Regions from separate parts of the Alkalihalobacterium sp. APHAB7 genome, predicted to be linked through region 2. Evidence: riboswitches for the same ligand, from Rfam matches in the RefSeq annotation. Region 2 holds a riboswitch; each other region holds the start of a gene.
The links. Region 2 has a riboswitch for lysine ahead of lysA (diaminopimelate decarboxylase). Riboswitches for the same ligand answer to the same signal wherever they lie in the genome.
Positions count from the first base shown of each region.

Region 1 (2,209 bases), on a different contig from region 2:
TAGGTATTTCTACACCATACCGGATTGAGGCATTTGATAACTCGAACATTCAAGGAACTGATCCAGTGTCAGCAATGATTTCATTTATAGATGGGAAGCCTAGTAAAAAGGACTACCGAAAGTATAAAGTAAAAGATGTTGAAGGCCCTGATGATTACGCTTCGATGCGAGAGGTCGTTTACCGCCGTTATTCAAGGCTGTTAAAAGAAAATGGTCCATTTCCAGATCTAATTGTTATCGATGGAGGAAAAGGACAAATTGCAGCCGCTCAAAGCGTCCTAGAGGATCAGCTCGGTCTCACAATTCCTGTATGTGGTTTAGCTAAAGATGAAAAGCACCGTACATCTCAACTTCTCATGGGAGATCCACCTGAAGTAGTACCATTACAAAGAGACAGTCATGAATTTTATTTATTGCAAAGGATTCAAGATGAAGTTCATCGGTTTGCGATCACTTTTCACAGGCAGGCACGAAGCAAAACGATGTTTTCTTCTATTTTAGATGACATTGATGGAGTAGGAGAAAAGAGACGACGGAAACTTCTTAAACATTTTGGTTCGATAAAAAAAATGAAAGAAGCAAACATCGAAGACTTTAAAAAGATTGCTATTCCAGAAAAAGTGGCAGCAGAAATCATACGTGTATTAAATAGTAATGAAGATAAAAAGTAATTGTCAGTATCACGATGTTCTGTTAAAATGAAAACAACTTAATATACCGAACTTCTAATTTGAAGTGGTGGTAGAGGAGCGAAAACCAAGAGTAGGCAAAGTGAGGAAGATGGGTTCCATAGACATTTGCTGAAAGGGGAATTCGCCGAAGCGTTAAGAGTCTCATCTCTCTTATTGCTGGACTTGTATTGAATAGGTACAAGGCTGTCACGCAACCAACCCAAAAGTTGTGTGGAGAACTATCTCACGGAGCAAGGGAACATCTATTACCTTTTTTGGTATTCCAAGCAACAGTGAGGACTCTTCCTTTCTGTTGCTTTTTTTGTTTTCTTTCTCAGTTACAAATCTATATTCAAAAAGCAGGACAAAAAGCGGACTTTTTGAATGTCTTTTCAAGAAAGGATGAAATCATAGTGGCGATCATAGTACAAAAATACGGCGGGACGTCTGTAGGGACAGTCGAAAGAATTGAACACGTTGCAGGACGAGTTGCTAAAACAGTAGCACAAGGACATGAAGTAGTTGTTGTCGTTTCAGCAATGGGGAAAACAACAGACCAACTCGTTAAACTAGCAAGTGAAATATCGGATAAACCGAGCAAACGTGAAATGGATATGCTTCTTACAACCGGTGAGCAAGTGACGATTTCTTTACTTGCTATGGCACTTCAAAAGAAAGGCCTCGGTGCGACATCTTACACAGGATGGCAAGCAGGTATCGTGACAGAAGACAGTCATAGTAATGCAAGAATACTGGATATACAAACGGAAAAAATTCAAGCGCAGTTATCTTTAGGCAATGTTGTGATTGTAGCAGGGTTTCAAGGTGCGTCACAAGACGGCGAAATTACAACGCTAGGTAGAGGCGGTTCCGATACGACTGCTGTTGCGTTAGCAGCTGCATTAAAAGCAGAGCGATGCGATATTTATACAGATGTTACAGGAGTGTATACGACAGATCCACGGTTCATAAGCGGAGCGAGAAAGCTGCATTCGATTTCTTATGATGAAATGTTAGAAATGGCCAATTTAGGAGCAGGGGTTTTACATCCTAGAGCTGTGGAGTTTGCAAAAAATTATCAAGTGAAATTAATGGTTGCCTCAAGTATGGTTGAGGAAGTAGGTACGTTAATTGAGGAGGACGTTTCAATGGAACAAAATTTAATTGTACGCGGGATTGCATTTGAAAATGATGTAACGAAAATCACTGTTTCAGGGTTGCCCAACCTAATCGAAACGCTGTCAAATGTATTTAGCATATTATCAGAACACGGTATTAATGTAGATATTATTATACAAAACCAAACTGCTGAAGAAAAAACAAGCATTTCTTTTTCAACAAGCCGTTCTTCATTAGATGAGGCGTTGGCTGTATTAAACAACCATAAAGAGGAACTGCAGTTTACAGAATTAACACATGAAGGTGATCTTGCAAAAGTATCCATTATCGGATCCGGAATGATATCTAATCCGGGGGTTGCAGCGCAAATGTTCAAAATTCTAGCTGAAAATGACATTCTAATTAAGATGGTTAGTACA
Region 1 covers NZ_JBLWFS010000046.1:6,186-8,394, reverse strand. The annotation lists gene uvrC (excinuclease ABC subunit UvrC) at 1-671, shown strand, start outside; lysine riboswitch at 735-921, shown strand; gene ACNSTQ_RS22345 (aspartate kinase) at 1,085-2,209, shown strand, end outside.
Region 1: linked by a shared signal. The riboswitch ahead of ACNSTQ_RS22345 (aspartate kinase) and the one ahead of lysA (diaminopimelate decarboxylase) in region 2 are both predicted to bind lysine.

Region 2 (2,209 bases):
ATTACCAGAGATGTTGGAATTTATTGGTCCAAATGAAACAACGAATGTTCCTGTTTTTGTACAAATTGTACTTGCTGAACTTGGAATAGAATTACTGAGGATGGCCGCCATCCATACTCCGTCCCCTTTAGCAACCGCATTAGGGTTAGTTGCGGCATTATTAATAGGTGAAATTGCAATTAATGTAGGATTGTTTGTGCCAGAAGTCATTTTATACGTCGCTTTAGGAGCGATTGGAACATTTGCTACACCGAGTTATGAATTAGGGATAGCGATGAAAGTAGCAAGGTTAGCATTATTGTTAGTTGTAGCTATCTTTAAATTACCAGGATTTGTTATTGCTTCAACGATATTTATTTTACTTCTAACGATGATAAAATCTTTAAATAAACCATATTTATGGCCATTATTGCCATTTAATCCAGCTGCCTTTTGGCAAATTCTCGTTCGAGTTTCTGTGCCGTCCGTTAAACGGCGTCCTAGCATAGTCAGTCCAAAGGATCCGATTAAACAATCATAAATTAATATGTATAAGACATATCGTTAACAATGTTGCCACTTAGCAAGGATTATGATAAAGTGTACCTATTAATTGTATAAGTCCCTCATTTCTTTATGAAACACGGGGTAGAGGTGCAGTGAGAATGAGTATGTCTGAAGAGCGAGATGGAAGCGATGATTCAGGCAGAAAGGTCGATTTGCCGAAGTGAAAGAGTGGTACCATCCTATTCTTTTACTGGGGTGTCATTAAAAAAGTGACACACTGTCACTGTTAAATACAGTGGAGTACTATTCTACAAATGAGGTTACTCTTGCTATGGCTCGGTCATAACAGCTAGTGTAACTACATTAGCTGTTTTTTTATTAACCAAATAGGTAGGTATCTCACCTTTCATTTATACAATTAGAATATAAAACGGATCTCCAATCTCTCATATATAGAAGGAATATTTTTATATGTTGTAGATTGTTAGTTGATGCGAAGATAGGAGAGAGAAACGATGCACTTACATGGTACAAGTAGAGTTAATGACATTGGCCACCTGGAAATTGGTGGAATTGATACAGTTGAACTTGCGAAGCAATACGGAACTCCTCTGTTTGTTTATGATGTTTCACTCATTCGACAGAAGGCAAAAGCATTTAAAACGGCATTTAATGATTTAGATGTAAGAAGTCAAGTTGCTTATGCTAGTAAAGCATTTAGCTGTGTTGCAATGGTTCAACTCGCAAATGAATTAGATCTAAGCTTAGATGTCGTTTCAGGTGGGGAACTGTATACGGCAATGATTGCTGGCTTTCCTATGGAGCGTGTTCACTTTCATGGGAATAATAAAAGTCCAGAAGAAATAGATATGGCTGTTCGTGCAAACATAGGTTGTTTTGTAGTAGATAATTTTTATGAATTAGAATTATTAAAGCAAGCAGCAAATACACATCAACGTAAAGTATCTATATTATTAAGAACAACTCCAGGTGTAGAAGCACATACACATGATTATATTACTACAGGTCAGGAAGACTCTAAATTCGGATTTGATTTGTTAAGCGGGCAAGTAGATCGGGCAATTGAGTGGGCTTTGGATTGTGAGCAACTTGAATTACTAGGAATTCATTGCCATATAGGTTCACAAATTTTTGAAACGACTGGATTTGTCTTGGCTGTTGAAAAGCTTTACACTTATATTGAAAATTGGTCTAAGTCATTAAACTTTGACTTAAAAGTATTAAATTTAGGTGGAGGTTTTGGTATTCGTTATATTGAAGGCGATGAACCATTACCGGTTGGTGATTATGTAAAAGCTACGATTGAAGCTGTTCAACATCATGTGAATAAATTGAATTTATCAATGCCGGAAATTTGGATTGAGCCAGGTCGATCACTAGTTGGTGACGCGGGAACAACTCTATATACATTAGGTTCACAAAAGGATATTCCTAATGTCCGTCATTACCTTTCAGTTGATGGTGGAATGACAGATAACCTTCGCCCAGCCTTATATCAAGCGAAGTACGAAGGAATTCTTGCTAATCGTGCTAATGATCAAGTGGAAACGAAGTATTCGATAGCTGGTAAGTGCTGTGAGAGCGGTGATATGCTCATTTGGGATTTACCGCTTCCGAAAGCCAATCATAAAGATGTATTAGCTGTTTTTTGTACAGGCGCGTACGGGTATTCCATGGCTAATAATTATAACCGAATTCCTCG
Region 2 covers NZ_JBLWFS010000019.1:29,797-32,005, reverse strand. The annotation lists gene ACNSTQ_RS16495 (spore germination protein) at 1-520, shown strand, start outside; lysine riboswitch at 621-800, shown strand; gene lysA (diaminopimelate decarboxylase) at 1,002-2,209, shown strand, end outside.

Region 3 (2,209 bases), on a different contig from region 2:
GAGTTGCTGATTGTTGAAAAGGATCAAAATGGAGATATCGCCTCGATCACATTTAATTCATCTATTGTCGCTCGTGTTCAATCTGAAGCGACACAACGGGTTCAACGCTATTTACGATTAATGGAACAAGGCAGAGTCCATGAGATGGTCCTTCCTGATGGTGTGGAAGTTGATTTTAACGAAGAAATTTACACACAAGACGGTATTATTTATACGATTCCTTTAGGTCAAGCGACAAACAATGCTCTACTCGCTCATTTAGGTCCGCAAATTCCGGTTCGATTTACAGCGATTGGGGATGTAAAGGCAAATATGAGGCATCAAGTAGAAAATACGGGCATCAATAATACGATGTTATCTCTATATCTCGATCTGCAAGTGGATGTTAAAATCGTTATTCCATTTGCAACAGATATGGAGGTTGTTAAGACCTCGATTCCGATTGGTATGACGTTAGTTCCAGGGAAAGTTCCAGAATATTATAATGTGGGTGGAACGGGTCCAGCACCTACCTTCATTAGAGAGTCAGACATTCAAGATGCTGTAAGAGATAATTAACTTAGTGCTCCAATTGAAGGTTGTCCGATAGTGGACACGTGTTGAAAAACCAAAAAGTAAGAGTTATCTCCTGCTGAAAATAACAGAAATTACATTTGGCGTTTTTTTAGAATAATGCTATACTATAGCGTGGTCAATGACAAAGTAAATAGTTACACCTCATCAAGTAATGATGAGGTAGAGGCGCGAGTTTCAAGAGTAATCAGTAGGAGGATGACAACTGTGAGTACTGATGAAAGGGGAACTTGCCGAAGTGAGAGTACTTGTTAACGTACTTTTTGCTGGGGTTGCATCGAATAGGTGTAACACTGTCACAGCACCGGTGCTGTGGAGGACTACTTTAGTTGATGGGGAGCCAATAGATGCTCGATTAGAGAGGCTTACTCAAGAAGATAGAGTCACCACTTCAACTAGATTTTTTGAAGTGAATGACACTTTAGAGTAAGCCTTTTTTTGGTTCCAATTGTAGTAAAAAAAATTAGTAGGAGGTCAAAAGATGGAAACATCAGTATTATCATTAATTCCTCCCGTGCTAGCGTTAATCTTAGTTATTATAACGAGACGTGTATTGATTTCGCTAGGGGCAGGGATTATTGTCGGTGCGTTATTACTAAATGGGTTCGATCCAATCAGTTCTTTAACGCAAATCTTTGGGATTGTAGCAGCGATTTTCTATGTGGACGGTGCAATCAATGATTGGGAGCTTTATATTATCTTTTTCTTATTATTATTAGGAATGCTCGCTTCCCTAATTGCTTTATCAGGTGGAAGTCGTGCGTTTGGTGAGTGGGCGCTTAAACGCGTAAAAACAAGAGTAGGTGCTCAATTAGTAACCGTTGTGTTAGGTATTATTATCTTTATTGATGATTATTTTAATAGTTTAACAGTTGGAAATGTAAGTCGTCCTTTAACAGACCGTCATCGAATTTCACGCTCAAAGCTAGCGTATCTCGTGGACTCGACATCTGCTCCAATGTGTGTCATTTCACCAATTTCTAGTTGGGGAGCTTATATTATCGCAATCATCGGCGGTATCTTAATGACACATAGTGTTACTCAATATCAAGCACTTCAAGCCTTTTTAATTATTGTTCCAATGAACTACTATGCCTTATTTGCTGTACTACTCGTCTTAGCGGTGGCATGGTTTAAGCTAGATTTCGGTGCGATGAAAAAACACGAAAAGTTAGCCATTGAAACGGGTGAAGTGGTAGATAAAGCAAAAGGAATACCTCCAGGGGAAAACATGGATGTTCAACCTGTGGAAAATGGTAAAGTAAGAGATCTCGTATTACCGATTATTACTTTAATTGTTGGTACAATTTTCTTTATGGTTATTACGGGAATTCAAGGAACAGAAGGAACAGCAACGATTCTTGAAATCTTTGAAAATACCGATGTAGCTGCAGCTCTCGTCTATGGAGGCTTACTTGGATTAGCAGCAGCTGTTATTTTAACATTAATGAAAAAAGTACCAGCGAAAGACTTTGGAATGGGGTTGTGGGCAGGTATAAAATCGATGCTTCCTGCGATCTATATTTTAATTTTCGCATGGACGATTATTGAAATTATTGGCGATTTAGGGACTGGCGCGTATTTAGCGACGTTGATTGACGGGAATATTCCACTTGCGCTTTTACCTGTAATTATC
Region 3 covers NZ_JBLWFS010000001.1:486,690-488,898, forward strand. The annotation lists gene yunB (sporulation protein YunB) at 1-558, shown strand, start outside; lysine riboswitch at 729-904, shown strand; gene ACNSTQ_RS02125 (Na+/H+ antiporter NhaC family protein) at 1,055-2,209, shown strand, end outside.
Region 3: linked by a shared signal. The riboswitch ahead of ACNSTQ_RS02125 (Na+/H+ antiporter NhaC family protein) and the one ahead of lysA (diaminopimelate decarboxylase) in region 2 are both predicted to bind lysine.